2 regions of the Peribacillus sp. S4 genome follow, and region 2 is predicted to be linked to the other one. Evidence: predicted binding sites of a transcription regulator. Region 2 holds the regulator's gene; the other holds the start of a gene.
What was found. The regulator LexA, encoded in region 2, represses DNA repair genes until DNA is damaged. The targets are predictions, from matches to a motif close to CGAACATATGTTCG.

Region 1 (5,191 bases), 790 kb from region 2:
GGATACACTCGTAAGAATGCTCTCACCGTATAATTGCTTACTTGTTTCCTCAGTTAATTTCTTTGTCCTATTTTGATAAAAAAGGCTCGATAAAACCTTAGTTGCTGAAGGACCGGCCATTTCATCATCAATAATGGAATTATATACATCCCACCATAGTGAATGGATTGGATAGTTCCTTTTCTTCAGCTGCAATTGGGCAGCCAGGTACGAAAGGGCAACATCATGATTCGCTGCATATTTCACCTGTTCCTCTGCAGACAGATCGGACGGATCGTTCATATAATACACATCGGAAACATTAGGCAATACGTCCCTTACCCGTTTCAAATAGGATGAAGGTAAAAGCGCCTTCCCTTCCTCATCGGCAAGCGGATATGATAAATAAAGGGCCTCGGCAGGCGTAGTGAATGCTTTGTACGCTGTGAACTCCTCATCCAGCAGGCGCACTTTCGAACTTGGGGCAACATCAAGTCCACCAGCCAGCAGCACATCACGATCACTATCTGAAAATATCCCGTCAGATACTGCTTTTCCCGGCAGAACCCCTTCGTTCAATCCGATAACAAAAGCTGTCTTCACATCATCCAGGCGGGATAAATCTAGATTAGCGACTAATACTTGGTCAATTGCCGGCGGTACCAAAGAAAATTCAAGAGACTCCAAACCAGCTTCAATGATTACCGCAAACTGTTTCATGGAAAGCTCTTCCCCGCTCAGCAGTTCAACGAATTGGTCCAATAGGTCGACAACCGCATTCCATGTTTGCTCATGCTCTCTTGCCGATACCAAATCACCTGCTTCTTCTGCCTCCAGTTTCAGCTTTTCCAATTTTTCCGGTATATGCAATTCTTCAAGATATAGATAAAGGGCTTCACACAATTCCCTGCCATTAGCAGCCTTTTTAGCCCGTTTTGAGAGCCTCAAGATGGGCTCGGTAAATAATTGCTTCATTTCATTCAGCTCTTGCTCAAGCATCATTTCCTTATCCGTTTGGTTCCGGTCCTCGAGTTCCAGACCGCGGAAGCGCCGGTAGGTCCAACGATCTTTGGACGTCCACCCGCTTCCTTTAATGCCGCGGGCCAGCACATAGTTTTCCAGCTTATCTACCTGTTCACGCATCCGGTCGTGGTTTTTTTGCAACGGAAATAGAAGCTCCGTCTTGATTGCCCGAAATACCGGTTCATAACGCCAATAGCCATTGATGATCTCCAAAGTCGAACGAATCAGTTCAATCAGAGGATGATTCAGCATCGTCCGTTTGGAATCGACGAACAAGGGAATTTGATAATCCCGAAAAACGGTTTGTAAAATATCTGCGTATGCTTCCCCGTTACGGACTAAAATCGCAATATCACGGAAACGGTGCTGTTTCTGTCTGACCAGCGACAAGATATCCCGGGCAACTCCTTCAATCTCAGCTCTGCGGTTAACTGCCTGGGCGATCGTTACATCAGGTGACTGCTGCTCAAACGTTCGTGCAGGACGAATGGAAAAATAAGTTTCCAGATGATTCAGCCCCGGACTCTTTCCAAACCTTTCCGATCTTTTTAAGATTCGATCTTCTGAAATCGGTATGCCATTCCTCAATCCAGCCTGATATAGGTGATGATAAAGGTTTCCCGTTTGCCTGAACAATTGCAAATCATCCGGAGCATATTGCCTGTAGGGCTGATCTAACGTCAGCGAGACCGTTACACTCCTGCACAGCTTCATCATTTCTTCAACAATCAATAATTCCTGTGGAGTCAAGCTATAAAAACCATCGATATATATATCCGCATTCCTTATATATGAAGACTCTGACATTTTTTCGATCAGCAAAGTGAAATAATCTTCGGAGTCTAAATATTTATTGACCATTTCATCCTCAAAAGCCTGATAGACCAATTCAAGATCATGCAGTTTATCCTGAATGCCGCTGCCGGCCTGTGAGGTTTCAGCCAAATAGTTTTGAATGTCATCAGGTTGGATGCAATACTGCTTGAACTCAGCCAGCATCAGCTCCATCTGTGCAATGAACCCCTGCTTATCAGCAGATCGACTGAACATCTTTAACTCTTCCTTTTTATCATCCATGATCTTCCGTATCAGCATATTAACGCCAACACTGTCCAGATGCAGCCGGCTCATCCCCCCGGTTTCCTGAAGAACGCGCCAAGCAAGCCTGCTAAAACTGAAAACCTGTGTCCGGATCATTCCGGCAAGGCCTGGTGTTTTAATTAATTTATATTCAGATAGAAACGTCATCTGATCAGGAACGAGGTAGATAATTGGATTTCCTTCGGGATCTTCTGCCAATTTAGAGCGGATTTCGTCCAATATATTCGAAGTTTTCCCTGTACCCGATCTTCCCAGTAAAAAACGGAGTGACATCTCTTTTCCCCCTTACAACATAATATCTAGATCCATCATACCAGAAATACTTTCGTCTTTATGACTAGGTTTCTGTTTCCAATTAGATTTACTTTCTATTATTTTACCGTCTCCCTTAAAAAAACACCAATCGTACGTTCGCGTTTCCCCCAAAAGAAAAAGCCCGCATCTTACTCGGGCTTCCACAATCACTCACCTGTAAACTTAAAATTGAAATCATTGACCGGCCAATATCGAACATCCACTTTACCGACAACATTTTCTACCGGTATATAACCAAAGTGACGGCTGTCAGCACTTTCAAGACGATTATCACCCATGACAAAAAGCTTGCCCTCCGGAACTTTAGTCATATCCGTCAATTCTTTTAATGTAAAATCACCTGTAAAATCCTGTCCTGGGAAACCTTCCTTGAATTTCTCAAGATAAGGCTCATCCACTTTCTTACCATTTACGTAAAGCCAATCATCTTTATAACGAATACGGTCACCTGCAACCCCTATAACCCGCTTAACATAATCTTCTTGTGAATTCGCATGAAAAACAATAATGTCAAAACGGTTGATATCATGAATCTGGTAATTGATTTTATTCACGACAAGTTTATTTCCATCTTCAAGGGTCGGCTGCATCGACTTTCCTTCAACATCATAGCTTGAAAAGAGAAATGTACGGATTAAGATGTAAATAACAAAAGCTATCATCGCTGGTTTTATCCAATCGGATAAAGAATTCTTGTTTGTTTTTTCCATCTAGTTCAACCCCTACTGCATTTATATATTAATTTATTGCCCTTCTTCTCTCTTCATGCTTTTATTTAACCGGACTTCCAGCCTTTTCCCCACATACCATAGGATAAAGATGACGATTCCGATAATGATCGTTCGCACAGGTTTATGAATCAATGATACTAAATCGTAACCTACGAAGCTGATCGTAAAAATCATCACCGCCTTCCCTCCAACTACTGCAAGTCCATATTGCAGGGTACTGACTTTTGAAAGTCCTGCCACGATATTAACGATAGCCGAAGGTGTAAAAGGGAAGCAGAGCAATATGAACAAAGGACCGAATCCATGGCTCTCAACCCATACCATCAACCTCTGCACCTGTTTATGTCTTTGCAAAAATCGGAAAAACCTCATTTGACCATATCTTCTAATAATCCAAAAGATCAAAAAGGACCCCGCTACCGCACCAATCCAAGAAAATAAAAACCCCCACCAGAGACCAAATGCCGTTGCATTGGCAAGCACGAACACCACTAAGGGCAAAAAAGGCAAAAAAGCTTCCAGCATCGGCAGTAAGATTCCGGGAATTGGACCGAATGAGCGATATTGCTGAATAAGTGCCGATATATGATCAAGTGTAAACCACTCACGTATAGTATCCAAATCCATAATTATCTCCCTCGACATGCTGCCATCAAAGCAGCATAAACTTATTAAAAACCGTTTATTTTAGATATATCACTTTCCCCCGAAATTGCAAGAATTATTATCCATATATCTTCATACTTTCCCTATCTCCGGAAAACATAATCTTGTTAACGAATATTTCTAGATTTATCAAAACTGCTTGCATAACCACTGAAAATACATTAGGATAAAAACGGAACAGATGTTCTTATTTTTCAGGATATACATATTAGTATTAAAAACGCGCTATTTAGAAAGGGGCGGTCATGATGACCCGCATTCCAGAAGGTGACCGAAATATGATTGAAAAAGCCATCTACCTCCCTATGGTTATTACAGTCTTAAACCGGGATCTCAAGGTCATCGAAATTAGTCCGTTTAAATTAAAAAGGCCCTATTCGGAGCTGGTGGAACATATTTTAAAAGTGGTTCAAGACGAACTTGCCGAAGTACGGCGCTATTTGCGCAAAGAGAATATTAAAGTTAGTGAAATCAAACGCGATGAATCCTTCACGATGTATTGTTTTTTATATAAAGGATACGAGGAACATCATAATTATTTCAATCCCCGCCTTCGCAACAAAACCGAAGACTTGTTATGTTATTACTTTTTCGAAAAAAAACCCTCAAGGGATTAACGGGTTAAAAGGGAGCCTTCCGGAAGGATACAAATTCCCTTGGATGTAAAAAGGTTGACCATAAAAAAGCATCGCATCTTTCCTGGCATAAAGGTAAGGGAGTCTTTCATGATCAAGATCGATTAGACTCGCTTACCTCCATTCCCCCTGTTTGAATATTCCATAACATCATAATTTAATTGGCTAGTTCAAACCAAGGCATAACCTATGTAATCAAGTGCATACTGAATATCCTTTTAACATTTAAGTTTTAAGTCTCATTAAATGAAAGTTAATTACATGCTCCATGACAAAGGTTGGAGTGGCACCCGTTATGATCGACTCATCATATTGAAGAAAAGGATAGGAAAACAGTCAGCTTCGACAAATCGATGTAAAAGTAACCAATATCATGATCCGCCGCAGAATGTAACACGTATTCATGATTTGCCCTGATCGATTGCCGTCAACCATTCCCTGCATCGAAAGAATGGAAATTCCTTTAGGACGATGGGACGCTTAAAAAGCCCATGTTATCCTTTGTTGGATCAAGCCCTCGCATGTCGAATGAAATGTCTGCCATGGATTTCAGATAGTTAATATCTTCTTCCAAAAATACCTTTTACATTTAACTGCGTTACTTCAAGTTCCCTTGTAATGGCATCCTTCATTAAAAGTTTGCTGTATGCATAGCATCGCCTTTGTTCTTGGTGATTAAACGGAGGAATGTCGACGCTGCATCCTTCTGGTATATTACCCTCTTCCCTATTAAAGGAACCG
Region 2 (5,191 bases):
GGGCCCAGACACCCAAGCGGCTCTAGTCCACTATGGAGCACACCAATATGTTGGAAGGGTGATCACTTTAGCTTCCCCACATCATGGTTCGCACTTAGCTGATTTGGCTTATAGCTGGTATGCGGGCTGGCTTGGTTCCTTATTAGGTCAAAAAGATGAGGGAACTTATTCTTTACAAGTTGGTAAAATGGCTGAATTTCGTTCTGTCACGGATAACCATATCAACTCTCGTAAAAACTTGTATTTCACTGTGGCAGGTATGAACAGAGGCCCGGTACTATCAGCCTTATCAATGGGGGGACAATATTTATCATCATATGGGGAAAATGATGGACTGGTGAATGTATGGAGTACAAAAATACCCTATGCAACACATTTATTTACGGATCCCAACTTTGATCACGACAATATTCGAGTTGGCTCAGCTGTATTTTCAAGAATTGAACCCTATTTAAAAAGCACATCCACCGCTGGAATTCCTGCATATCATGTCAATTATAAAGAACGAGTTGAAGATGATATCATTACAACCGCACTCGCTCAAACCGTTCTGGGTGATGTCCTGAAACAAAATGCCTGGGTCGAACAAAGCTTCCATGTAAATGAAGCTGCCCCAGGTAATATAAGCATATATACAGCCTCAAATGATGTCGAGGTTGAATTGATTTCTCCATCCAATAAAAAGTATTCACCTTCCTTAAAGGTTCATTCAGCCAAAAATGAAACTTCCTTTTTTAATGGTGCAACCATCCAATCATTCTACAGAAATAACCTTGAAATTGGTGACTGGAAAGTACGAATGAAGACTAAATCGCCAAAAGACGCCTTCCTGTTCACAGCACAATTTAACGAAAAGAATCCCATTACATTAAGTATGGCCGGTAAAGTTAAGCAAAAAGATGCAAAATTTTTAATAAAGAATCCAATGAATGATAAAAAAAGACCAATCAGTACAACATTTTTGGTTCATCTGATAGATGAAACCGGTAATGAAATTAGTGAAAAAAACTCAATTAAGGCAATGGATACTGAAAATTTTACTGGCACCCTTCCAGAAGTACCTAAGTCAGGTGTTTATAATGTAACAATAGATGTTAAGGAAAAAAATGTGGATGGTACTGAAAGAACCCGGACGCTGATTCGTTCGGTCTATATTGAGAAATAACGAAATGCCTTCTCTTAGTTGAGGAGGCATTATTTTGATGGTAGGGGTAACTAGGGAAATGGTAATTCAGCCAATGGAAACAGCCAGGTCGTAATTACTTATTGAAGTATTAATTCAACGGGTCTCTGATGGATATGGTTGGAAGTTTGTTATAGGGGGAAAATAAATATATGTATTTTTTTCCCTGCACTTGCAAATGCTTGTCAACAAGTGCAGATTCAACAGTGGAATGACTTGGTCGATCTAAACCTTATTAAAGTGGGGATTTTAAATCCTCTTTTTTTTATTTCAATGAGCTTTTTTCCAAAGTACATATTACCAGAAAGGCGATAGTATAACTTTCATCCCTTATAAAGGATGTATAAATTCCCATGAAACTAGATTCTATTAAAAAATATTTCAATATCTACTCTTCCATATGCATATTGAGAGAATTCTGGACATAAATTAAACAAACAAAAAAAGCGCGGGAAGCGCTTTTAGTGTATTTGTCTATATAAGCCTATTACTTTTCCAAGTATCGAAACATCTCGTAAAATAATTGGTTCCATATTTGAGTTCTCAGGCTGAAGCCTTATGTAATCCGGTTCCTTAAAGAATCGTTTTACAGTGGCTTCATCATCTTCCGTCATCGCCACGACGATATCTCCATTATTGGCACTGCTTTGTTGTTTCACGATGACATAATCTCCATCATGAATTCCTGCTTCTATCATACTTTCACCCATGATTTCCAGCATGAATACATGGTCATCATGTGGAACCATGCTTTCGGGAAGCGGAAAGTATTCTTCAATGTTCTCAATGGCCGTTATCGGCATGCCCGCTGTAACTTTTCCAAGTAACGGCACGTTAACGACATTGACTTTGGGAATATTGTTCGCTTCCTCCAAATTCATTATTTCAATGGCCCTTGGCTTGGTTGGGTCACGTCTAATAAGGCCTTTACTTTCCAGGCGGGATAAATGTCCGTGTACTGTTGAACTTGATGCAAGTCCCACTGCTTCGCCAATCTCCCGTACGGAAGGCGGATACCCTTTTTGGCGGACCTCTTCTTTAATGAAATCAAGAATATCTTGCTGCCGTTTTGATAGTTTTGTCATTTGTGCACCTCTTCCCCAATGTTCTTTGCTACATTATAGCATGGCCCCCATCTCTATACAAACATAAGTTCGAATTTGTTGTTGACTGAAACAAACGTTCGTATTATAATTTGATCATAACATACGAACGAACATTCGCTTTGGAGGGATTATCATGAAAAAATTATACAAAAATTATATTTATACGATTCTATTAGCGGGATCAGTATTCATCTTTTCAATTTTATTCTCTTGTACATTGAACAATGATCAAAAAAAGGATTTCCTTTCTATAGAAGTAAGCGAGGGTGACACCCTATGGGGAATTGCCGAAGAATATGAAGAATCAAATTTGACAAAAAAAGAATTCATTGGTTGGATAGAAGAGAATAATGGAGTCAGTGCGGATTCGATAAAGCCTGGACAAGTCATTGTCATACCGGTTAAAGGGGAAGAACTTGTCCAGAATTTGGCCAGTGAGCAGTAAGTAGTAAAGGTAGGGTATTATGAAGGCGGTAATCTATTGTAGGGTCAGCACCGAAAAAGAGTCACAGGAAACATCATTGGCAAGGCAGGAAGATGAATTAGTCAAATTGGCTGAAAAGATGGATGTGGAAGTTGTCTCCATTATAAAAGAACAGGCAAGTGGTTATGAGTTGAATCGGGATGGCATTTTTGACATGCTCGAACTATTTAAAACCAAAGAAGCTGAAGTGCTATTAATCCAGGATGAAACAAGACTGGGAAGAGGGAATGCCAAAATAGCCCTTTTCCATGTCATCCTTAAAGAAGATGTGAAAATTTATACTCTCTCACACGATGGGGAGCTGGAGTTATCGGATTCGGATGCCATGGTCATTCAGATAGTGGGCATTGTAGAAGAATATCAAAGGAAACTACATAATCTTAAAATAAAGCGCGGAATGATGAGAGCCGTTGAAAAAGGGTACCGTCCTCAAAAAAATCTTCAGAATCAAAGGAATTCCACTGGAAGGGATCGTATGGAGATTCCTATTGAAGAAATTATTAAACTGCGTGCCAATGGGTTAACATTCTCGGAAATCGCAGCCACATTAAGGGGCTTTGGATACAATGTATCTAAGGCTACTGTGAACAGGCGCTTTCTCGAACATCAAATGAATACAAAGGAAAGTAAATCATAGAACTTGTAATTTCGCTTTTTTTTTAATACCATGACAATATCCGCAGATTATGAAGGAGCGAAATTATGTTATCAAAAGAAAAAATAGCCCGTATAAATGAACTTTCTAAAAAGGCAAAGGGTGAAGGCTTGACGGAAGTTGAAGCGAAAGAGCAAACCCAATTGAGAAGTGAGTATTTGGAAACATTCAGGAAATCCATGTCCGACACGTTGGAGCATGTGAAAGTCGTGGATCCAGAGGGTAATGACGTCACTCCTCAAAAGATAAAAAATATAAAAGAAAAACGAAATTTACATTAATGCTTGGATTCTTCTGATGGAATATTCCATTTGAGGATTCTTTGGCATTTTGGAGTAAAAAGAAAGTGCATTCATGTATGTATTCTCCTATTTAGTTTAATCTAAATAGGTGACTTCTTATTCCTAGAAAATTGTAATATTGGGGCATTAAATAGTGATTTTAGTTGTGATATTATGCTTGTCACTATAATATAAAGAGGTACATTACAGGAAGGGATGTTTTTACAATATGTTAGATAAATTAGATGCACTTTCTATCAATACGATTCGTACATTATCAATTGATGCAATTGAAAAGGCTAATTCCGGCCATCCGGGTATGCCAATGGGTGCAGCGCCAATGGCGTATAAACTATGGACCGAATATATGAACCATAACCCGAAAAATCCAGAATGGTTTAATAGAGATCGCTTTGTTCTTTCAGCTGGACATGGTTCCATGCTGTTATACAGCCTTCTTCATTTATCAGGCTATGGCTTATCTATCGATGATTTGAAAAGCTTCCGTCAATGGGGCAGTAAAACTCCAGGACATCCTGAATTCGGACATACGGCTGGTGTGGATGCAACTACCGGGCCGCTTGGACAAGGTATCGCAATGGCAGTCGGAATGGCAATGGCGGAACGTCACTTGGCAGAAAGCTATAACCGCGATTCTTATAATGTGGTCGATCATTATACATATAGCATTTGTGGGGATGGAGATTTAATGGAAGGTGTTTCTGCAGAAGCCGCTTCATTAGCTGGACATCTACAACTGGGAAGACTTGTTGTTTTATATGATTCTAATGATATTTCCCTTGACGGCGACTTAAGTCAATCATTTAGTGAAAGCGTAGCAGACCGGTTCAAATCTTATGGATGGCAATATATCCGCGTTGAGGATGGCAATGATCTTCAGGAAATTGCTAAAGCGATTGAAGAAGCGAAAACCGACGAAGCACGCCCAACATTAATCGAAGTGAAAACGGTTATCGGTTACGGTTCACCAAATCGTTCAGGTAAATCTGCCGTTCACGGCGCTCCGCTGGGTGCTGATGAGCTTAAATTGACAAAAGAAGCATACAAATGGACATTCGAAAAGGACTTCCATGTACCTGAAGAAGTGTATTCACACTTCAATGAAGCTGTTGTTGATGCAGGAGCTCAAAAAGAAGAAGCTTGGAATGAATTATTTAAAAATTACAAAGAAGCACATCCTGAGTTAGCACAGCAATTAGAGCTTGCAATTAAAGGTGAACTGCCTGCTGAATGGGATCAGGAAATTCCAGTCTATGAAGAAGGTAAGACATTAGCTTCCCGTGCTTCAAGTGGGGAAGTACTGAATGCGATCGCCAAAAAGGTCCCTAGCTTCATTGGGGGTTCTGCGGATTTAGCCGGGTCTAATAATACTGCCATCAAAGGTGAGACAGATCTATTACCTGGTAATTACAGTGGCCGTAATATATGGTTCGGTGTACGTGAATTCGCTATGGGTGCTGC

Region 1: a site for LexA is predicted at 2,504-2,517, ahead of addB (helicase-exonuclease AddAB subunit AddB). Genes of this name have one in related genera too.

The regions. Positions count from the first base shown of each region.
Region 1 is NZ_CP175708.1:1,245,779-1,250,969, reverse strand. Features, by position in the region: gene addB (helicase-exonuclease AddAB subunit AddB) at 1-2,376, opposite strand, end outside; gene lepB (signal peptidase I) at 2,565-3,128, opposite strand; gene ACJ9PY_RS06010 (TVP38/TMEM64 family protein) at 3,162-3,776, opposite strand; gene ACJ9PY_RS06005 (hypothetical protein) at 4,064-4,432, shown strand; gene ACJ9PY_RS06000 (hypothetical protein) at 5,008-5,191, opposite strand, start outside.
Region 2 is NZ_CP175708.1:2,039,268-2,044,458, forward strand. Features, by position in the region: gene ACJ9PY_RS09765 (esterase/lipase family protein) at 1-1,165, shown strand, start outside; gene lexA (transcriptional repressor LexA) at 1,645-2,268, opposite strand; gene ACJ9PY_RS09775 (LysM peptidoglycan-binding domain-containing protein) at 2,423-2,734, shown strand; gene ACJ9PY_RS09780 (recombinase family protein) at 2,754-3,410, shown strand; gene ACJ9PY_RS09785 (DUF896 domain-containing protein) at 3,476-3,709, shown strand; gene tkt (transketolase) at 3,939-5,191, shown strand, end outside.